3 regions of the Bacillus sp. DTU_2020_1000418_1_SI_GHA_SEK_038 genome follow, and region 1 is predicted to be linked to each of the others. Evidence: riboswitches for the same ligand, from Rfam matches in the RefSeq annotation. Region 1 holds a riboswitch; each other region holds the start of a gene.
The links. A riboswitch is a leader RNA that binds a small molecule or an ion and turns the genes downstream of it on or off. The one in region 1 is predicted to bind S-adenosylmethionine.
Positions count from the first base shown of each region.

Region 1 (7,888 bases):
TGCCATCGTACATGACAAGAATTCGATCTGATATTCCAAGGATTTCATGAATTTCACTAGAAAAATAAATAACCCCTTTTTGCTTTTCTGAAATTTGCCGGATGAGTTTAAAAATATCAACCTTTGCTCCAATATCGACACCCTTCGTTGGCTCATCGAACAAATAAATGCTTGAATCCAGCGAGGTCCACTTTCCTATCGCCACCTTCTGCTGATTCCCGCCGCTTAAATTTACAAGCGGAGTTTCGGTATTATTTGTCTTTATTTGGAGACTGGCGATGATTTGGTCGGCAAAGGCAGTTTCTGATGGCTTATGCATAAAAAAGCCCCGCGTAAATTTTCGCAGATTTGGAAAGGTGGAATTGATTCTTAGAGATTCATGAACAAATAGGCCTTCTTTCCGTCGTTCTTCTGGAACTAGGGCAATTCCCGCTTTAATGGCATCGGATGGATGGTGAATTTTTTCCTCTTTCTTGTTAAGTGAAATTTTCCCTTGCTTAGCCGGAGTCACCCCAAATAAAGTCTTCGCAAGCTCTGTCTTTCCAGCACCAACTAAACCAACAACTCCAACAATTTCTCCTTCAGAAACCGAGAAAGAAATATCGTGAAGCTTATGGCCATCGGTTAGCTCTGATACTTCTAGTAATGTTGAACCGATGTGCTTCTCTTGCTTTCCAAGTTCACTAGTAAAAGCTGAGCCAAGCATGTCCTCAACAACTTGGTCTTGTGTGGTTAAGGCTGTTTCTGATGTACTCACTGTCTTCCCTTCCCGCATCACTGTTACTCGATCACATATTTCAAATACTTCTGGAAGCCGGTGTGAAATAAATATACAGCCAACACTCTGACTTTTTAATTTTTTCATGACTGAAAACAGCCGCCCCGATTCTTGAAAGGATAGCGGGGCAGTTGGTTCATCGAAAATAATAATTTTTGCCGAGTGAACTAATGCCCGTGCAATTAGCACAATCTGTTTTTCAGCAAGCGTTAGCTCTAAGGCTTGCTTTTGTACGGAAATATGCTCGGACTGGAGCTGTTTTAATGCCTCTTTTGCTCTTTCATTGATCTTTTTCTTAGAAATGAAGAGAGCTTTTTGAGAGGCAAATGTATCAAGCATAATATTTTCAGCAACAGAAAGTTCAGGTACAAGGGCTGTATCGACCTCTTGGTAAACACAATATACTCCCTGTTCCTTCGCTGCTTTTGGTGATTTGAACCGAAGCTCTTTTCCATCAAGGAGAATTTCCCCGCCGTCATGCTCATATACGCCAGACAGAATTTTCATGAGCGTACTTTTCCCTGCCCCATTCGCACCAAGCAGTGCATGGATTTCTCCCTTTTTAAGCTGAAAAGAGGCATCATTCAGTGCCGATACTTTCCCAAATTGTTTTTGTATTTTTTCCATCGCAAGCAGCGTATCCGTCATGAAAATACCTCCTTTCTAAACTGGACATTCGTTGTTTCCACTTTTCTTGTGTTTTCTATAAAAAGTGGAAACTATTTTGCCTTTGTTTCCACTTTTATCGTTATTTCTAGAAAAACGGGAAACTAACGGGAAACTAACGAGACCTTAACGAAACCTTCTTTCCACTTTTCTCGTGTTTCCCTGGAAAAACGGGAAACTATTCAACAATTGGTCTCCCGTTCAATTTCTTTCGTTTCATTTTCTATATACCTTATTTAAGCTGTTCCTCTAATTCCTTTAATGCTTCATTGTAGCCTTGTTCACTTGCTCCCCAGCCTTCGATGTATTCGCTTAGCTCGTTTGTAGTAACTTGTTGATCAGGAAGCTTGTCTTTGTCTACAAATACTGGATTTAGGACAATTTTTTGCTCTGGATTTTCGCCATTAATTTTTTGGTATAAATAACGCACTTGGATGCGACCGATATCCTTAGGATCAACTGCTGCAGAAGCAACCCAAGGGCTATTTTCCTTTTGAATCATCTGTAGATCTTCATCACTCATATCGATGCTGTAAACCTTAATGTCCGTTCTTCCAGCTTGTTCAATGGCACGAACAGCACCTTTAGCAAACTCATCCCAAGCTGCCCAAACAGCTGTGATTTGTCCTTCCTTCGGATATTGCTTCAAGATTGCTTCCATTTGTGCCTGTGTATCTAATGCTGTATTAGCTGTCGCCGCTCCAAATGCAGCAATTTCTTTAATGCCAGGATTGTTTTTCAAAAATGCTTCATAAGCTACTTGTCTTCTTTCCATTGGTGCAAAGCCAGCTACCCAAATTTTTACGATATTAGCTTCACCATTTGCATCTTCGCCTAGTTTATTCAATGTCATTTCGGCCATTTTCTGATCGCCTTGCTCTAACACAGAGACTCCCTCAACCTCAATATCAGCATCAAATACAATGACCGGAATGCCCTTTTCTACAGCTTTTTCAACTCCGTTATTTAAAGCTTCTTTTGTTCCGTGATCGATTAATATCCCATCGAAGCCTTGGTTAATGGCTGCATCCAGGTTAGAGGCCATTTTTGCTAAGTCCCCTTCAGATGTAAAAACATTTACCGTTCCGCCGAATTTTTCTGCCTGCTCTTTAACACCTTCAATATATTGAGCTGAAAATGTCCCTAAGTTTTGCTGCATCACTAATGCAATTTTTTTATTAGCAAGCGGATGGTCTGATTTCTCTGCATTTTTTGGTGCATCCGATTCTTTTTGATCGGAAGCAGCCGTATTGCTTTTTGGCTGACATCCCACTAAAAATGCCGATACTAATAAAATAGCTAAAAGTAATATCGATAGTTGTTTTTTCATTATTTTTCTCCCTCTCTAACTAGCTCGCCTAAAAGGCTTTTGATATTTTCATTGAAGTTTGGATAGATAATCCCTTTTTCCGTAATGATGGCCGTAATATATTCCGCCGGAGTGACGTCAAATGCCGGGTTAAAAACATTTGTATTAAGTGGCGCTACTGGGATTCCGCCAATATGTGTAATTTCCTCCGCTTTTCGCTCTTCAATTGGAATCTCCATTCCACTCGAAATTGAAAGATCAAAGGTTGAGGCTGGAGCTGCTACATAAAATGGGATATTGAAATGTTTAGCTAAAATCGCCAAGCCCAGGGTACCAATTTTATTTGCCGTGTCCCCATTAGCAGCAATTCGGTCAGCCCCGACAATAATTGCTTCTATTCCCTTTGAGTAAATCGTATGGGCGGCCATGCTGTCCGTGATCAAAGTGACATCGACACCTGATTGCTGCAGCTCCCAAACGGTAAGCCTTGAGCCTTGGAATACTGGACGCGTTTCACATGCATACACATGAAACTGTTTTTCTCGTTCAATGCCAAGATGGAAAGGCGCAAGTGCTGTCCCGTATTTAGCCGTAGCAATGGACCCTGCATTGCATATTGTCATCACATTTGTAAATCCTTTTAGCAGTGACAGGGCATGCTCGCCAATTTGTCTGCACGTTTCTTCATCTTCTACATGGATCTTTATGGCTTCTTCAAGAATGACCGTTTTTGCTTCATTAACGCTTTTCGCTTCCTCCGCCACTGCTGCAATTCTTTCAAGCGCCCAGAATAAATTGACTGCTGTTGGCCTGGAACTTGCTAGATAACGAAAATCCTTTTGAAGATGTTCGTGGAATTCCTTTAATTGTATCGTTTCATATTGCTGCGCCGCGATCGCAAGTCCATATGCAGCAGTTATCCCAATTGCAGGCGCTCCACGGACTTTTAATGTGACAATAGCATTGAATATCTCCTCAATCGTATCAAGCTGAAGATACTCAATTTGATGAGGGAGCTTTTGCTGATCAAGAATAATCAGATGTCCATTTTTCCATTCAATTGATGTTGGAACCTTCATGCCTTTCTCTCTCCTAACAGTGAAATAGCTTCTCTTACTGAATTTAACACGTGGCGATTTAAGATTAATGTTTCGCCTAATGCAAGTGCCTGTCTCTTAGCTGCAATTCTTTTCTCATGATCCTCAATACCGTCTAAATCCTTCACATGAGCAAGACCAATCGTTCTTCTAATTAACTCACAGCCAGTAAACCCAAGCGTGTCAGAAAAGATTTTCTGTAAAATGTATTCTTTATAGCCTTCGACCTTTGTATAGACTTCGAGATTTGACTCTTCCCATAATTCAGTAAATACTGAGCAAAAAACGTCCCAGGTATTCTCGATATGCTCAAAAATAACAGATCGATTCGCTTCCTCTCTTGAAATTCCATGAAGAAATAGATTTCCGATAAATAATCCAACATCAAATCCAATCGGGCCATAAAAAGCAAATTCGGGATCAATTACTTTCGTTTCTGTGCTGCTTGCAAATATACTGCCTGTATGTAGATCCCCATGTAATAACGCTTCTGCTTCAGTTAAAAAACTTATCTTTAACTTAGCCGCTTCAAGCTTCAAAAGGCTATTATTCCAAATGGCCTCTACATCCTCACGCAATTCCGGTTCGAAATCATTGGTCTCATGGTCGAAGAATGGATCGGTAAAAATGAGATCTTCTGTAATCTTGCAAAGCTCTGGATTTGAAAATTCGACTGCTAAACGTTTTTTCTCAAATGGATGCAAAGCAAAATCCGATGTTGAAAATAGTGTTCTTGCTAAATATTCACCAATATCGCTTGATAGCTTTGGATAAGATTCCCCTTTAATAAGTCCCTCACGAGCAATCGTTAAGTGCGACAAATCTTCCATAACCGTAATGGCAAGGTCTTCATTTGCATGATAAACCTCCGGAACAAGCTGGGGAACAAACTCACCATGCTTTTTCAGCGCATTCGTTTCGATCGTTGCCCGCTTTAATGTGAGCGGCCAGCTTTCCCCCACTACCTTTGCATAAGGGAGAGCTTGCTTGATAATAACGCCTTTTTCATTTATTGAGTCAGTTATATGGAATACATAATTCAGATTGCCATCACCAATTTCGCGACAGTTCAATACTGAACCTTCAGAAAATAGATTTAGCTCTTTCGCAAGCTTCACCGCTGTCTCATCAGTCAACGGCTCATACTGTTTCTTTTCTAAAATTGTCATCTTTTCTCACCCTATCTATGAAAATAATAAAAAGCCTCTTTCTCATCACGAAAGAGGCTTACGAATACAAATTCTCTGCCTCTCATCTCTCAGAAAGTTTCCTTTCCGTTGGAATTAGCACCGTGCCTTGCGGGAAAATCCCGGCGCTAATAGCGCCCCGTTTCACAACGGTATTACGGTCGGTTGCTGGGCTTCATCGGGCCAAATCCCTCTGCCTGCTCATGATAAGAGTATTTAACATATTCACGTTAGTTTGCTTGAAATGAATGTTAGCACCTGTTTTTGAAAGTGTCAACACTTTTTTCTGAATTGTTTTTTCACTTTACAACACTCCTAATAGAAAAAATAATCACACAAACTGTATTGACAGAATTTTTAAGCGGTGCAATAATAAAAGGCAGTTACTTTTGAATCGTAAATTAATTGAATATATTTTTCTTATTAAGAGCAGGTGGAGGGACGAGCCCTATGAAACCCGGCAACCGATCAAATGATTTGACACGGTGCTAATTCTTGCAGCTTTCATGCTGAGAAATAAGAAGATGTTTGTCTATTGACCTCTTCTTATTTGAAGAGGTTTTATTTATTTTATAGAGAATTTTAATTTTACAAGGAGGATGAACCAACATGAGTGAAATCATCGCTACCTATCAGCTATTTGGCAAGCCAGGATCCTTTGAGAAAAAAGCGGAGGGGATCGCACTTGGCTTAACGATCGGTTCATGGACAGATTTGCCGCTGCTTGAGCAGGAGCAGTTGAAGAAACATAAAGGACGCGTCATCTCTGTCGAGGAATTCTCGGACACGCGCCACCCTGTTAAACAAAATGATATTTTAAGCAAAGTAAAAATTGCTTATCCAAGTGCGAATTTTTCAGCTGATCTACCAGCTATTTTAACAACGGTGTTCGGGAAGCTTTCCTTAGACGGTGAGGTCAAATTACTTGATTTAGAGTTTAGCTCGGAACTATTAAGCAGCTTTCCTGGCCCACGGTTCGGAATTGAAGGCATTCGGAAAACTTTAAATGTTTATGATCGACCACTGACTATGAGCATTTTCAAGGGAGTTATTGGAAGAGACATCGATTATTTGACCGCTCAATTGAGGGAACAGGCTCTTGGCGGAGTGGATCTTGTGAAGGATGATGAAATCCTTTTTGATAATCCGTTAACACCTTTCGAGCAACGTATTTTAAGAAGTAAAGATGTTTTGCGGCAGGTCTATGAGGAAACAGGTCATCGTACTCTTTATGCTGTAAACTTGACAGGCCGGACTTCTGAATTAAGGGTTAAAGCGAAAAGAGCCCGTGAGCTTGGTGCAGATGCCCTTTTATTTAATGTTCATACTTATGGTCTGGATGTTCTGCAGGAAATCGCGGAGGATCAGGAAGTTCAACTCCCGCTTATGGCACATCCAGCTTATAGCGGAGCCTTCACCTCTTCTGCTTTTTACGGGGTAGCAAGTCAGCTTGTACTTGGCAAGCTAACACGATATGCGGGTGCTGACTTTTCCTTATTCCCTTCTCCGTATGGCAGTGTTGCTCTTGAAAAGAGTGCAGCATTAGCAATCGGTGAGAACCTGACTGAAGAATCCGCAGTAAAACGGGCGTTTCCAGTACCATCTGCAGGAATTCATCCTGGGCTAGTGCCTCTGTTAATGGACGACTATGGAAAAGATTGCGTAATCAACGCTGGAGGCGGCGTTCACGGTCACCCTCACGGAGCAGCAGGCGGTGGAAAGGCCTTTAGACAGGCGGTTGACGCTGTTCTAGCAGGTAAAAATTTGGCCAACGCTGCAGAAGAACACCAAGAATTGAAAATAGCCCTAGAGTTATGGGGAGGTTCAAAATGAAGAATCCAGTGATTTTCTGCGACTTTGATGGGACTATTACGAATAAAGATAATATCATCAACATTATGAAAGAATTCGCTCCGCCGGAATGGGACGCCATCAAGGATGATATATTAAGTCAAAAGGTTTCCATTCAGGAAGGGGTCGGCAAGCTGTTCTCGCTTCTTCCCTCTTCTAAAAAAGATGAAATTATCTCATTTGTACTGAAGGATGCAGTGATACGAGAAGGCTTTGCTGAATTCGTTCAGTTTACTAGAGAGGCAAATATTCCGCTTTATATCGTGAGCGGTGGAATTGACTTTTTCGTGTATCCTGTTCTTGAACCCTTCGGACCATTTGAAAAAATTTATTGCAATAAAGCTGATTTTTCAAGTGAGAACATTCAAATTGTCTTTCCTTATGAGTGTGATGATAACTGTTCAAGCAAGGGCTGTGGCTGCTGTAAGCCCTCCATTATTCGTCAGTTAGCTTCGGAGGAAAACACTAGAATCGTTATTGGGGATTCAATTACAGATCTTCAAGCTGCTAAGCTTGCAGATATTGTGATTGCCAGAGATTTCCTCATTGAAAAGTGCAAGGAATTGAATATTCCTTACGAGCCTTTCGAACGTTTCCAAGACTGTATCCATATCATTGAATCTAGATTGGATGTGAAAGTATGAGTACACTCGTATCCAAATGGAATGAATTAGCTGATATTAAGGATGAATTGGCTTCAAGGGACTGGTTTATGGGAACGAGCGGTAATCTGGCCATCAAGGTTCACACTGAACCATTGCAGTTTCTCGTAACAGCAAGCGGAAAAGATAAGAGAAAAAGAACGTTAGAAGATTTTCTGCTAGTCGACCGAGATGGCAAAGCTGTTGAGGAAACTCATCTTAAACCATCTGCTGAAACCTTGCTGCACTGCGCTGTTTTTCAAAAAACTACAGCGGGCTGCAGTCTTCATGTTCATACAGTTGCAAACAATGTCATCTCAGAGCTGTACGGTGAAAAAGGAAAAGTAACCTTTCAATAT
Region 1 is NZ_CP135435.1:355,097-362,984, reverse strand. Features, by position in the region: gene RRV45_RS01985 (sugar ABC transporter ATP-binding protein) at 1-1,426, opposite strand, end outside; gene RRV45_RS01980 (sugar ABC transporter substrate-binding protein) at 1,677-2,774, opposite strand; gene mtnA (S-methyl-5-thioribose-1-phosphate isomerase) at 2,774-3,832, opposite strand; gene mtnK (S-methyl-5-thioribose kinase) at 3,829-5,019, opposite strand; SAM riboswitch class I at 5,099-5,250, opposite strand; SAM riboswitch class I at 5,455-5,560, shown strand; gene mtnW (2,3-diketo-5-methylthiopentyl-1-phosphate enolase) at 5,647-6,870, shown strand; gene RRV45_RS01960 (2-hydroxy-3-keto-5-methylthiopentenyl-1-phosphate phosphatase) at 6,867-7,532, shown strand; gene RRV45_RS01955 (methylthioribulose 1-phosphate dehydratase) at 7,529-7,888, shown strand, end outside.

Region 2 (7,888 bases), 810 kb from region 1:
TACGCCATTATCAACGGAAAGAAGAGATGATTCTACTAATCTTGCAAGATATGGTGCTGTGTAAATAACAAGTGGAACAATGGCACCTTGTACGCCAATCGTTGTGCCAACAATGAATTTTGTAAATGGAAAAATGAAAATTAATAAAATAATAAATGGAACTGAGCGCAAAATATTAATGACTAGATTTAATATTTGATAGATCCATTGATTTTGCCAAGCTTGGCCAGGACGTGTTAACACGAGCAATACCCCTAAAGGGATACCGATTATGATAGCGAATACCATGGAAACGCCAACCATTTGGAAGGTTTCCAGCACAGATTTCCAGACAATCGGAAACCATTTATCAATAAATTCAGACATAATATTATCCCTCCAATTCCTCGATGCCTACACCATGGTTTTGTAAATACGTCAATGAATCATCCACATCATGCTGTTCACCAATGAGATGGACAACAATATTGCCGACAATACCGTTTTTCAATTCTAGAATATTCGCTGTTAAAATATTGGGCTGAACTTTAAATTGCTGACTTACTTTAGCCAGAAGCGGTTGCCCTGTACTTTCTCCGACAAAAGTGAGTCGGGAAACCTTGCCGGTTACATTAAGCTGGCTAATTAATGAAGGTGACAGCTTCCGCTGACTGATTGTATTTAAGAACTTTTTCGTAGTCTGCTGCTGAGGCTTTGTAAATAAATCAATTGTCGAGCCTTGTTCAACAACTTCACCATTTTCCATTACAGATACATGGTCACAGATTTTTTGGATAACATTCATTTCATGTGTAATCAGCAAAATAGTAATCCCTAGTTCTTGATTAATTTTTAAAAGTAAATCCAAAATGGAATCCGTTGTCTCAGGATCAAGGGCACTTGTTGCTTCATCACTTAGTAATACCTCGGGCTCCTGTGCAAGTGCACGTGCAATCGCGACCCTTTGCTTTTGCCCGCCGGAAAGTTGGCTTGGAAACGATTGATGTTTATCAGCCAGTCCAACAATATCTAAATATTTAATCACACGTTCATTTGTTTCCGTCTTGCTGTAACCTAATAATTTAAGGGGGATGGCGATATTATCATAAACGGTAGCTGTTTTTAAGAGGTTGAATCCCTGGAAAATCATGCCGATTCTTTTTCGGACATCGCGTAATTGGTTGAGCGGCAAAGAAGTAGCTTCTTTGCCGCCTATAAATACTTTTCCGCTAGTAGGTTTCTCCAATAAATTTACACAGCGTATCAATGTGCTCTTACCAGCACCGCTATAGCCGATCACCCCATGAATTTCACCTTTTTTCACATGAAGATTCACATCTTTAACTGCTTTGACAATCCCTTTTTTCGACTCAAAGGATTTTGAAACGTGTTCTAATAAAATCATGGGGACTTTTCCTTTCTATGCTTTCTTTACCTAATTAAAAACCAGGTATGATTGATCCGCGGAATTCTTCTTCAATGAACTTTTTCACCTTATCGTTTTGGTAAGCCTCTACCAATTTTTTAACAACAGGATCGTTTTCGTTTTCCGCTCTAACTACAATATAGTTCACATATGGAGAGTTTGTTGATTCTAAAATAAATGCATCTTCTTTCGGATAAAGACCCGCAGCGATTGCAAAATTTGTATTAATGGCTGCAGCATCGACTTCGCTTAATTGTTTTGGAATTTGTGCTGCGTCAAGCTCAATGAACTCAAGATTCTTTGGATTTTCCACTACATCATGAATAGAGGCTGTTTCTTCTTTTCCTTCTTCAAGCTTAATGTAGCCATTTTCTTGTAAGATGAAGAGTGCACGTGATCCATTTGTCGGATCGTTTGGCAAACCGAACTTTGCTCCGTCTGGCAGGTCATCAAAGCTTTTATATGTTTCAGAGTATATGCCCATTGGATTAAGAATCGTTTTCCCAACTGGGACTAAATCAGTTCCATGGTCATCATTAAATTTTTCAAGAAAAGGTTTATGCTGATAGCTGTTCACATCTAAGTCGCCTTCATCTAACGCTGTATTTGGAAGCACGTAGTCAGTAAAAGGTTTAATTTCCAGCTCAAGTCCGTCTTCTGCAGCCACTTCTTTAACAACTTCTAATATTTGAGCATGCGGACCGTCCGTTGCTCCAATGACTAGCTTCTTATCGTTCAGTTCGCCGCCGCTTTCTTTACTGCATGCGGCAATAAATAATGTCATTCCAAATAATGCTAAAAACAATCCAAGCTTCTTCATTTCGAGGTTCCCCCTGTGTAGTTATATTGGAAGAAGAAAATATTAAAAAGCCTCTCTATCAAAAAAGAGAGGCTTCTGTATTTATACATAAAATCCTCTCTTATCTTCCAAAACAATAAATGTTTTGCAGGATTTAGCACCAATCTATTTACATAGACGGTTGCCGAGCTTCATCGGGCCAGTCCCTCAGCTACTCTTGATAAGAGATAAACTATTTAATTTTTCAATTTCCTTAAGTACAAACTTTACCCTCATTTATTCATATTGTCAATAACATTTAGAAAAATGACTAATTTAGACCTCAGTTATCGCTGTTTTTTTCCATTAATTGAATTAAAAAGTATTTATGTTCTTTTAATTCTTGTAAACTTTTCAAATAATAGGGTTTCTGACAGAGTTCGAGTTAACCTATCCAAATTCCCCTATAAATTAATTATTTCTTTCCATTAAGAATATCTTCCAATCTTTGAAGCTTTTCCTCGATATCTGGGTGAATTCGATTCTCTTCTTCTATAATCAAATCGGTGATTTCATTGGCTTTGAATACATCATGAATGTCCCGTAATTGATTCATTTGCTCTGATGTTGGAGGATTTATTTCCATTTGGTTTAGCAAATGAACTGCGCTCTCTAATGAAACTTGTAGTTCAGGATTCAACAGCCCAACAGTTTTAAACAACCATTGTGCTCTTCTAAGGTCAACAAGGATTGGGTCATAAACAGCTGCTCGATCCTTTAATTCCTGTAGATTGTTCTCGCTAGCTCCTAGTGCTTTCACCGCTTTATCGGTAAAAGCCTGTTCCATTAATTCGTATGCGTCCTTGAATAAGGCGTAGGAGGCAGGTGGATTGTATTGCTGATTGATATTTTCTTTTTTATAAAAAGTTTCTTTAACAAATCCCTTCGCATCCCCATCGTATGTAAATTTATGAATATAAATATCAGAATGCCAAGTCTCTAACATGACAATACCTGGTTTTCCATCGAAGGTTGTCGTACTCATTTCAATTGACCCTAATTGAACAAAATTATCAAAAAGAGGATAGGTTTTCTCACCATCTTTCACTGCCAATAACCATGTCTGTCCATCATCCCATGCAAACAAATCATTTTCCATTTTCTCTGCATTCACATATAGTTCAATTATTTCGTCCTCTCCATCCTGATCAATATCAAGAGTAGTTTCCTTATAAAGTGAACGTGGATATTCTACAATATCCTTCGCAAGAATAACTGAGAAATCATTACCTTTCATTTCCTCTAGCTCTTTCCTTTGTTCCTCCACCATACTTTGCAACGCTTCATTTTCCAATGAAAGCTGCTCTACTTGCTTCATTAATTCAGCAAATTCTTTGGCCTCGTCTGCATTTGCTTGATTAGTGCAACCAGATAGTATTCCGGCGACTACAAAAAGTACTACACTTGATAAAAATCTTTTCATTCCCAATCCCCTCCTCCTCATTTTAATTAAACGCCACTTTTTTTAACATTGTGTCTTCAAAAACAGCGTATGTTAAAACAGCTTTAATAACAGTATACGATTATTTATAACAAAAATGGAAAATCTTTAAAGATTTTCCAACAACAAAAGCCCCTATATGCTTTTAACATACAGGGGCTTACTTAAACAGAAGATATTAATAATTATTGAGGGTCAATTAACCCAAGTTTAACTGCATAAGCATCGATTGCTTTTTCGAAGCAAGCTAATGGAGCACGAACGGTACCAGCACCGATTTGTCCAACTCCAGCTTCTTTATGAGCAATACCAGTGTTGATAACCGGCTCGATTCCAGTTTCAACAACTTTTCTTGCGTCAATTCCTAGGCAAGAGCCTTTGAAATCCCAAGTTGGGATAGAGAAGTTAGAATTATGATCAATACAAATTTCCATCATATCGTTACTTGTGGTAACTGCATCGTCCATACCGCCTGCACCAACGAAGCGAGTAACACCAGGAGCAGCGATCATAGCCATACCGCCAACACCGAATGTTTCAGTGATCGCACTGTCACCCATATCAGGGCAAGCCATATCTTGATCATATCCTGTAAAGAATAGGCCTTGTGGTGTATTAACAGGTGCTGTAAACCATTGATCACCCATACCCGCAATACGGATTCCGAATTCATATCCATTACGGCACATTGCTGTTACAACTGTACCATGCTGAATTTCTCTTGCTGTATCCATAACTGCTTTACTTGTTGCCATCGCAATATTTAAGAAGAATTGGTCTGTATCAGCTAAGAATTGGATTACATCAAGCTTATCTTTTTCATCTGCATCTGATTGTAGAATGTATGGAGCGATGTCCTTTAAGAAAATAAGTGAACCAGCGATATTACGTTGATGGAACTCATCACCCATCGTAATTGCTTTTGCAATCGCTACGTTTACGTTTAACCCATCGCCTTTTACTTTAAGTGCTTTTGAAATAACAGGTCCTAGTACATCTCTGAACCATCCAAGACGGTTAATTACTTCCTCAGAATATGCACCGAAACGTAGAACTGCACCAATTCCTTCATTCATTGTACAATATGCTTGATTGCCGCCGTCACGATTTTCTACAACTAAAACCGGCATACTTCCAGATGTGATACCACCCATTGGACCAACCGCATTAACGTGGTGACAAGGAATGAATTCTATTTCTCCATTTTTAAGCATCGCAAATGCTTCATCAGCGTTTGATGCCCAGCCTTCAAAAATGGCCGCTCCTACACAAGATCCTTGCATTGGGCTTGTCATGTTTTCCCATTTAATTGGTGGTCCTGCATGAAGTAATACTTTTCCATTTAACTCTTGAATAACAGATTTAGCAGGAACCACATCTGTTAAAAATGGTGCGCTTGATACTACTTTATCGATAACTGCTCGGTTTGCTTCATCAATTGTTTTATATTGTCCGTACATTATGCTTTCCTCCTGAAAATTCATTAGTCGTGTAAATCGGTTTCTCTAGATATATTCCTTAGATTAGCGAAGTACACTTAAGATTTTACGCATTCTTGGATTTCCGCCTGCAACTGGACGCCAGTCAAATTGAACAACTCTTCCACCGTTTGCGGTAATTGCATCTGTAAATTTCTTTAATCCAACGTTAACTACATTTGGTTTTTCTGTTAATAATTTTTGGATTGCCTCTGAAACCGCAATATTAGCATTCGCAGCATCTTTAGCAGAAACTACTTCTTTTTGTACTTCTTCAATTTGGATATCAAGCATTGCTAAAGCAGTTAAAACTGCTTGGTTATTGCTATCACGTAAGATAACGCCAGCTTGTTCTAGTTTTGCTTTTTGATCATCGATATCTTGTGGGTCTTGATCTGTACCACAAACAGTTCCAACAAAGTAAATGTTTCTGCCATTTTCTTTTGCAGCGTTCTGAATTTTTTGGATGCCAGGAATAAGAGCTCCCGCCATATCTTCATGAGAACCATATCCAAGTACAACATCAAATAAAATAATGGCTGTTGATTCATCTTGTGCTGCTTTTTGGAAGAATTGGATTCTTGTATCTGGGTCAATCATTGGATGCGGTTTACCTTGTGTATAAATATCATCACCAAGGTCAATTACTTCAAATCCATTAGCATTTAAAAGATAACCGTCTTCATGATGATCTGTTGTTCCAAGGTTAAGTCCTCTGCTGATAAGTGTAGCTGCTTCATATCCAAGCGTACCGCCAGAATATAAACCTTTAATTGTTTTTTGTTCATACTTTAAGTTTACTGCAGGTACTTCAGCTTGAAGCGTATTGTAATTTGGTTTGATTGCATTACCTTTTGCAAGATCAACAGCGATAGCTGCTGTTTCTTCAAGTGTATTTGCATAATAAACATTTCCTTCATGGTTATGTGGCTCTTCACCAAGGAAAATCGCAACAACTGGCTTAGAAATGCTTTGAAGTAATTGAACAACTTCATCACGAACTTCTTTTGCAGGTGGTTTTGAAATCAATGTGATGACTTCTGTTTGGCTATGTTGTGCTAAAGCCTTAATACCATCTAACATTGTAATTGCGCCAATTTTATCATTGAGGTCACGGCCTCCAGTACCGATTGCATGGCTAACACCGCTGCCTAAACGGTCAATTTCTGTAATAACTTCTTGAATACCTGTTCCAGAAGCTCCAATTACACCAATTTTTCCTGTTTTCACAACGTTTGCAAATGCAAGCGGAACACCAGAAACAACTGCAGTACCACAGTCAGGACCCATAACAAGAAGACCTTTTTCATGTGCTTTTTCTTTAATGCGACGCTCATCTTCAATTGTTACATTGTCACTGAAAATTAAAACGTGCATATCTCTATCAAGTGCTTTTTCTGCTTCTTCAGCAGCATATTGACCTGGTGTAGAGATGATTGCAAGATTCGCACCTGGTAATGCTTGCGTAGCTTTATCCCATGAACGTACAGTTTCAAAAGCTTCCTTGCTGTTGCTGATTGCTTGGTTGCTTAAATAGTTATCTACTTCATCAAGAACTTCTTGAATCTTTTCTTCTGAATCAGTGTCAACAACGATACACATATCATTGGATGCTGCCCCTTCAAGCTCTTCCGTGAAAAGACCAGCAGTCTTGAAAATATCTTTGTTAGCAGGAGTCCCCATCATAATTTGGACTTTGTTAACGCCTTCCATTGTTGAGATTTTATTCGTAAGAAGCATTAGGTTAACTGAATCCTGATATGAATTCTGTTTGACGATAGTATAAAGCATGTTTTCATGCACCTCTTTTTATTTTTTTCTTACTTTTCGAAAGTGTTTTTGAATTCAAACATTTTCTTTCCATAGAAGAAGGGTGGCAACTTTCGGAGACCACCCTTCATTTTTCTAACTCTTTTTTATTTTGCAAAAGGGCTTTTATTGTCGAACGCATTGTTGTGAACAACATCTGAAGTCAAATACTCATAAATATGATCCACAATTTCAATGCCGTTCTCTTCATATTTCTTTTCCCTTTCAGCACTTCTTTGCCCAGGGTAAGAAACTTGATCAAAGCCAGGGGCCGGCTTGATGTTATTGAGGTCTTTCATTGTTGTTGCAATATCCTCTTGGAAGCCTTTAATTCCTGTAAAGAACTCAGGATTGATAACAATATGAAGCTGTCCTAGATTACGATACTCAGTGAGATCATGGTACATGGAAGAAACTTTATTTCCAAACGGAAGGCCAAGTAAGATACCTGATAAAACATCAACCATCATCATGAGCCCGTATCCCTTTGGACCAGCAATCGGAACTAACGCATTTACTTTAAAAGGATCCGTTGTCGGTTCCCCATTGCTGTCAACAGCCCATGTATCAGGAATGGATTCATTTTTCGATCTTGCATGAAGGATTTTCCCCCAAGCCTGTACAGTTGTCGCCATATCAAAAGTAATGTGCTCTCCGTCCTTGCCTGGTGCAGCAAAAGCAATTGGGTTTGTACCGTAATAAGGCTCTGATCCACCAAAAGGAACAACCATCGGGTCGGATTGACAAACTGAAATTCCAACTAGATTTTCATTTGCAGCCTGTTGAACAAAGTAAGAAAGTGCACCGCTATGGCCGATTCTACTTACACCTACCACAGCAACTCCATTTTCCTTTGCCATTTTAATCGCTTCATCCATTGCAAGCTTTGCTGCCACATGGCCTACTCCATTATCTCC
Region 2 is NZ_CP135435.1:1,168,190-1,176,077, reverse strand. Features, by position in the region: gene RRV45_RS05830 (methionine ABC transporter permease) at 1-366, opposite strand, end outside; gene RRV45_RS05825 (methionine ABC transporter ATP-binding protein) at 371-1,384, opposite strand; gene RRV45_RS05820 (MetQ/NlpA family ABC transporter substrate-binding protein) at 1,419-2,225, opposite strand; SAM riboswitch class I at 2,323-2,431, opposite strand; gene RRV45_RS05815 (bZIP transcription factor) at 2,659-3,666, opposite strand; gene RRV45_RS05810 (YlbE family protein) at 3,870-5,144, opposite strand; gene fdrA (acyl-CoA synthetase FdrA) at 5,208-6,953, opposite strand; gene allD (ureidoglycolate dehydrogenase) at 7,079-7,888, opposite strand, start outside.
Region 2: another riboswitch for S-adenosylmethionine. It lies ahead of RRV45_RS05820 (MetQ/NlpA family ABC transporter substrate-binding protein); the one in region 1 lies ahead of mtnW (2,3-diketo-5-methylthiopentyl-1-phosphate enolase).

Region 3 (7,888 bases), 1.9 Mb from region 1:
TAATGAAATTTCCCATCCGTATAGGCCGGAATACTTGCATTAGGATAGGAGGATAAAAATGCTTGCTTTGGCAGAGGTACATTTTCCAATGTCAGAAGCATATGATAGGGGCCGAGCCGGCAATTTAACCCGACAACATCAGCACCTAAATTTTCTAATCTCGTTAGGGCCTCGGAAACTGGAGTTTGGTCTTGCAAAATACCAGCTTCATGAAGCGAAACTTGAGCAATGATCGGTAAATCTGTTTCTTTACGAGCAATGGTCAGCACATTTTCAAGCTCTTCGAGGTCATAATACGTTTCTAGTAATATACTATCTACACCTTCAAGCAGGAGGCAATAGAGCTGTTCTCTAAAGCTTCTTTTTATTTCCTCCAGAGCGACCATATTTGGTTTAATACCTCTAATACCGCCAATTGTTCCAGCGACAAATGTATCCTTTTTTGCTGCTTTCCTTGCATTTCTGACTGCAGCGGTGTTAATTTCCTTTACACTATCTTCAAGCCCATACCTTTGGAGCTTTAAATAATTGGCAGCATATGAATTTGTCTGAATCAGATCTGCTCCAGCATGGATATACGCCTCATGAATCTGCTGGATCTGTTCCGTATGGGTGAGATTTAAATTCTCAAAGCAGCTATCCGTCCCATACGAATAAAGAAGAGTTCCCATCGCGCCATCTGCTATTAATATTTCATTTTTCAATCTATCTAGGAAACTCATTGTCATCCTCCTTAACGGTACTCCTGTTCTAAAACCTTAACAGAATCAGCTAAAGCTGAAGTGATGTCATTAATGATATCATCGGGATTTTCTAATCCTACTGAAAGCCTTAGCAATCCGCTTTTAATCCCTCTTTGCTCACGTTCAGCTTCTGGCATCGCAGCATGGGACATTTTTGCAGGGTAGGAGAGGATGGACTCAACAGCTCCGAGGCTGACTGCAAAAACAGGGATTTTTACCTTTGAAATAAACTCCCTAACTGCCGACTCATCCTCAAGTTCAAATGACAGAACAGCTCCTGGACCATTTGCTTGCTCCAATTGAATTTGATATTGCGGATGCTCTTCAAAACCAGGGTAAAATACTTTTTTAATTGCTGGATGATCCCTTAAAAATGAAGCAATTTTTCGCGCTGAATTCATAGAGTGTTCTAGTCTGACATGTAAAGTTTTAATTCCCCTTAAAACAAGCCAAGCATCTTGAACGCCTAGAATAGCACCAAATGAATTTTGCAAGAATCCTAGTTTTTTAGCCAGTTCAGCGTCCTTCACAACTGCAAGGCCAGCAACAACATCACTATGTCCCGATAAAAATTTCGTGGCACTATGTAAAACAACATCTGCTCCTAAAGAGAGCGGCTTTTGTAGGGCAGGCGTTAAAAATGTATTATCAACAAATGTTAAAGCTCCGTGCTTTTTTGCGAGTGTAGTTATCGCTTTTATATCAGTCACCTTTAATAGTGGGTTGGAAGGAGTTTCCACGTAAAACACCTTCGTATTAGGCTGAATAGCTTTTTGAACTGCACCTAAGTCAGTCATATCAACAAATGTATGTTCAATGCCTAATCGGGTAAGTACTTGTGTAACGAAACGATAGGTACCACCATAAACATCCTCCGTTATTAAAACGTGATCATCTTGTGAGAGGAGTAAAAATGCAGTTGAGATTGCAGCCATTCCGGAAGAAAACGCAAAGCCATGCGTTCCTTCCTCAAGATCCGCAATAACTGTTTCAAGTGCTTCACGAGTTGGATTCAGACTTCTTCCATAATCATATTTTCCAAATGTATCAAAGTCAGATTGGTGAAAGGTAGAGGCATGGTTAATAGGTACACTCACCGCACCAGTTACTGGATCATATTTATGATTATTATGCAAAAGCTTTGTTTCAAAATGATAGCTAACCTCGTTACTCATAGTGCAACACCCTCCATAACTTTAGCGAATGCCAATTCTAAATCCTGGATAATATCTTCAGCATTTTCGATGCCTACGGAAAAACGCAATAAACGGTTACAGACTCCGGTTTCAATTCGAATTTGTTCAGGGATATCTGCATGAGTTTGGGTTGCAGGGTAGGTGATAAAGCTTTCCGCACCCCCAAGGCTTTCCGCAAAGGATATTAAGGAAAGACTTTGTAAAAACGGATTTACATAAGATTCGTCCTTAATTCGAAATGAAACCATCCCTCCTCGGCCAGGATAGAGCACATCGGTTACAACATCATGTTCAGATAAATAACGGACAATTTCCTGAGCATTCTTTTCGTGACGCTCCATCCGCAGCGCAAGTGTTTTCATTCCGCGTATGAGAAGCCATGAATCAAATGGGCTTAGTACCGCACCTGCTGCATTGTGGTGCATGGCTAATAATTCACATAACTCTTTTCCTTTCGCAACAATTAATCCGGCTAACACATCATTATGTCCGCCTAAATACTTCGTGGCACTGTGGATGACGATATCAGCACCAAGCTTTATTGGCTGCTGTAAAACAGGGGTATAAAATGTGTTATCAACAAGCAGTAAAAGCTGATGCTTTTTCGCAAACTCAGCCACTACTCTAATATCAGTTTCCTCCATTAATGGATTTGTAGGGGTTTCAATGAAAATAGCCTTTGTATTTGCTGTGATTTCCTTTTCCAGACTTTCAGCTGAAAAGTCCTTAGTATATTTACAATTCAAGCCCCATTTCTTATAACCTTGCTCGAATAAACGATATGTACCGCCATATAGATCCTTTGAAACGATTAATTCATCGCCTGATTGGAACAGGGAGAGGACGGTAAGGATTGCACCCATACCTGAACTGCATGCATAGCCTTGATCTCCTTCCTCAAGCTCAGCAATTGCCTTTTCCAATATTGTTCGTGTTGGATTTCCTGTTCGAATATAATCAAATCCAGTAGACTGGCCAATTCCGTCATGCCGATAGGCCGTTGAGAGATAAATGGGCGGGTTAACAGTCCCAGTAACTGTTTCACTTCGGTTTCCAATTTGCGCAAGAATCGTATCTGTCTTATACATTGTCAGCACTCCTTTTTATTGAAAAAAAATAAAAAGCCTTCTTAAGAAGAAGACTTTTCATTGTTTACATAGTCACTCTTCTTATCTTTCAAGTTTTAATAAAAACTTGCAGGAATTAGCACCTTTTCAATCTATTTTTAGCGATTGATGGTTGCTGAGGCGTCTTCGGGCCTTACCCTCGACCTCTCTTGATAAGAAATCATTTTCAATTTTCTATTAATATTACACGTTAACATTCAGAAAAGTCAATCCTCTTTAAATAATAATTTGTTTATCCATATTGAGATGACACATAGTTAGCATTTGTGTAAGCGTTGTCTTTATTATTATATCAAGCTAAAGAATCGTTTATGGATTACTTTACTAAAATAGGTTTTTTTAAAACAAATATTTTCTACTATATCCATGTTTAAAACCTTTGAATAACAAACTTTTACGTGTTAAAATGGCTTTGGAAATTATTTGTACCCTAAAAATATTATTATTCTTGTAATTCTCAATTAAGTATTGCCAATTACCAATTTACTCATTTAATCGTTTTTTAGGGAAAGAATAATGGACATAGAACTTTTCAAATATAGTGGTGGAGGTTTTTTTACATGAAAAAGCCATTGAATGGTGAGAGACCTTTTAATCAAGGATTTTATGGTCCAAACCTTGGCTATGTCATTGAGTTATACGAAAACTATTTGCAAGATCCTAACTCCATTGATCCAGAAATGAGAGCCTATTTTGATGAGACGGGATCACCTGTTACTGAAATTAAAGATTTCCCTAAGTCAGAAGCAAATGTAACATTTACAAACTCTAATGTATTAGAGAAAACTTTAGCTGCTATTCGTCTTGCGGATAATATTAGATTTTACGGGCATCGTGCAGCTGATATTTATCCATTAAAAAATCATGAACCAGAAAGAAAGCTCTTTGAACTTTCTCGATATGGTTTAACTGAAGAAGACCTAAAGGCAATCCCAGCTAATCTTATTTGTACAGAAGCAAAGGTTCCACTAAGAAACGGACATGATGCGATTGAATATTTGAAAAGTGTGTATATGGGCACCATCGCTTTCGAATTTCATCATGTAGATGATGAGAATGAGAAGGAATGGCTCAGGAAAAAAGTAGAATCAAATGAATTAAATCTAAACTTAAAAGCAGAAGAAAAGACGAAAATCCTAAGAAGACTTACAGAAGTAGAGGAATTTGAAAAGTACCTTCACCGAACATTTGTAGGTCAAAAACGATTTTCCATTGAAGGACTTGATTCGATGGTTCCTTTATTGGATGAAATTGTTTCCGAATCAGTCTCAAATGGTACTAAAACAATAAATATTGGGATGGCACACCGTGGACGCCTTAATGTGCTTGCACATGTTCTGGGAAAGCCGTATGAAATGATATTCGCAGAATTCCAGCACGCTCCTAATAAAGAGCTTGTTCCATCTGAAGGCTCCATTGGCATAAGCTATGGCTGGACAGGGGATGTAAAGTATCACCTTGGATTGGACAAGCAAATAAAAGATGAAAATACAACTATCGCGAGGTTAACTCTTGCAAATAATCCGAGCCATTTAGAATTTGTCGGTGCTGTTGTTGAAGGATATACACGGGCAGCACAGGATGATCGAACGAGCAAAGGATATCCTGAAGTAGATTTCAGATCAGCTCTCTCTATTATAATACATGGGGATGCAGCCTTCCCAGGTCAGGGAGTTGTCGCAGAAACATTAAACCTTGGCCAGCTAAAAGGTTATGACACTGGGGGATCCATACATATCATTGCGAATAATACGATTGGATTTACGACAGAATCCTATGACTCGCGTTCTACAAGATATTCAAGTGATCTAGCAAAGGGCTATGAGATTCCTATTCTTCATGTGAACGCTAATGACCCAGAAGCATGTGTAGCTGCAGCAAGATTAGCATGTGAATACAGAGAGAAATTCCAAAAAGACTTCTTAATCGATTTAATTGGCTATCGTCGATTTGGCCATAATGAAATGGACGAACCAATGACAACGAATCCATTAATGTATAAAATCATCCATCAGGAAGTAACGGTTAAGAATTTATATGCAGATAAGCTAATTAGCCAAGCAGCCATTACGAAGGATGAAGCTTCGAAAATGGAAGAAGCCATCATCGATAAATTAAAATCCGCCTATGAAAAGGTTCCAAATAAAAAAATTGACATTGTGGATATGGACCCACCTGAAACTGTTGAAAAGGGCTTGCCAAATGTTAATACGGCTGTACCTATCGAAACATTAAAGCAAATGAATCAGGAGCTTTTAGGTTTCCCAGAAAACTTTTTTGTATTTAATAAACTCGATAAGATATTAAAGAGAAGATTGGATGCACTAGAAGGTGAAGCAAAAATTGATTGGGGGCATGCGGAAACATTAGCATTTGCATCAATTGTTAATGATGGTACTCCAATCCGTCTTACAGGTCAGGATTCTGAGCGGGGGACGTTTGCACACCGCAATATCGTTTTACATGATAACGAAACCGGTAAATCATATTCTCCGCTTCATTTAATGTCAACGGCTAAAGCATCCTTTGCAGTTCATAATAGCCCATTATCCGAAATGGCAGTATTAGGCTTTGAATATGGGTATAACGTGTTTGCCCCAGAAACACTAGTATTATGGGAAGCGCAATTTGGAGATTTCGCCAACTCTGCTCAAGTTATGTTTGACCAATTTATTGCAGCGGGCCGGGCTAAATGGGGACAGAAATCTGGTCTGGTTATGTTACTTCCTCATGGCTATGAGGGCCAAGGACCAGAGCATTCTAGTGCCCGTTTAGAAAGGTTTTTAACTTTAGCCGCTGAAAATAACTGGACTGTAGCAAATTTATCATCATCAGCGCAATATTTTCATATTTTACGGAGACAGGCAGCTATTTTAAATCGTGAAGAGGTTCGTCCGCTTGTGATTATGTCGCCAAAAAGTCTTCTCCGTCATCAGCTTGTCGCATCAAGTGCTAAAGATTTAAGTGAGGGTGAATTCAGACCTGTTCTTGAACAGCCTGGTCTTGGAAAAGAAACGGAAAGTGTGACTCGCTTAGTTTTAGCCTCAGGAAAAATGGCCATCGATTTGGCTGAAAATCTTAAAAGAATTGAGGATCAAGACTGGTTCCATATTGTACGTGTAGAAGAGATTTATCCGTTCCCAATGGATGCGATTAAGAAAATTATGAACCGTTATCCAAACCTTAAAGAAATACTCTGGGTTCAAGAGGAGCCTAAAAATATGGGTGCATGGACTTTTGTTGAGCCTCGATTGAAAAAGCTTGCTGATCAAGGGGAAGATGTATCATATGTCGGCAGACGCCGCCGTTCAAGCCCATCCGAAGGAGATCCGATTATTCATAAGCATGAACAGGCACGCATCATTGAAGAGGCATTAACGCAAAAGCAAGAAGGAGGAAATTAAGGTGGCCGAAATTAGAGTACCAGAACTAGCTGAATCAATTACAGAGGGAACCATTGCGCAGTGGTTAAAACAGCCAGGCGATTTCGTTAATAAAGGGGATTTCGTTGTCGAGTTAGAAACTGATAAAGTAAATGTTGAAATCATTTCTGACTTTACTGGAGTTTTAAAAGAATTGAAAGCTCAGGAAGGCGATAATGTAAATGTAGGTGAAGTAATTGCTATTATTGACGAAAGCGGTCAAGCAGGGACAGAGCCAGCACAGGCTGCTGCACCAGTTCAAGAAGAACAAGCACCTGAACCTGCAGTGAAACCTGCAGAGCCAAGTGCTCCTGAACAAACTCCTTCTAACGAAAACCAGCAGCGTCCAATCGCTTCACCAGCCGCCAGAAAAATGGCTCGTGAAAAAGGCATTGATTTAACTCAGGTTCCTACAGTTGATCCATTAGGAAGAGTTCGAGCTCAAGATGTTTCATCCTTCAATCCTCAAGCGCAGGCAAGCAGTGCTCCAGCATCAGCACCAAAAGCTGCTGCACCTGCACCAATAAAGCAAGATGGAGAAAAAAGAGTTGAGCGTATCCGAATGACTCGCCGCCGCCAAACGATTGCGAATCGACTTGTTGAAGTTCAGCAAACAGCGGCTATGCTGACAACCTTTAATGAAGTAGATATGACAAATGTGATGAACCTTCGAAAAAAACGCAAGGACAAATTCTTTGAAGAAAATGATGTAAAACTTGGCTTTATGTCCTTTTTTACAAAAGCTGTCGTTGCCGCACTTAAGAAGAACCCATTCTTAAATGCTGAAATACAAGGCGATGAAATTGTCTTGAAAAAGTTTTATGACATCGGAGTAGCTGTGTCTACAGAAGAAGGTTTAGTCGTCCCTGTTGTCCGTGATGCAGACCGCAAGAATTTCGCAGAAATTGAAAAAGACATTATGGATCTTGCGACAAAAGCAAGAAATAATAAGCTTGGTTTACAAGACCTTCAAGGCGGCACCTTTACAATTACAAATGGCGGTACGTTCGGTTCACTGCTTTCAACTCCGATCTTAAACGGGCCTCAGGTCGGTATTTTAGGAATGCATGCGATCAATCTTCGTCCAGTTGCAATTGATGCTGAAAGAATGGAAAACCGTCCAATGATGTATATTGCTTTATCATATGATCATCGTATCGTTGATGGTAAAGAAGCCGTTACTTTCTTAAAACGCGTGAAGGAATTAATCGAAGACCCTGAATCTCTTCTTTTTGAAGCGTAAAATATATTTAGCAGAGTGGAAACCCACTCTGCTTTTTTGCCATATAAAAAGAGGCGAGAAAACCTCCCGCCTCAAGTAATAAATCAAAATCTACTTCTTAATTGGCTTTAATCCACGCTTAATAATTTCCTTTTTCAATATCCGAACCCATTCTTTC
Region 3 is NZ_CP135435.1:2,285,695-2,293,582, reverse strand. Features, by position in the region: gene RRV45_RS11370 (bifunctional homocysteine S-methyltransferase/methylenetetrahydrofolate reductase) at 1-722, opposite strand, end outside; gene metC (cystathionine beta-lyase) at 734-1,918, opposite strand; gene RRV45_RS11360 (methionine biosynthesis PLP-dependent protein) at 1,915-3,027, opposite strand; SAM riboswitch class I at 3,106-3,225, opposite strand; gene RRV45_RS11355 (2-oxoglutarate dehydrogenase E1 component) at 3,627-6,470, shown strand; gene odhB (2-oxoglutarate dehydrogenase complex dihydrolipoyllysine-residue succinyltransferase) at 6,472-7,731, shown strand; gene sda (sporulation histidine kinase inhibitor Sda) at 7,822-7,888, opposite strand, start outside.
Region 3: another riboswitch for S-adenosylmethionine. It lies ahead of RRV45_RS11360 (methionine biosynthesis PLP-dependent protein); the one in region 1 lies ahead of mtnW (2,3-diketo-5-methylthiopentyl-1-phosphate enolase).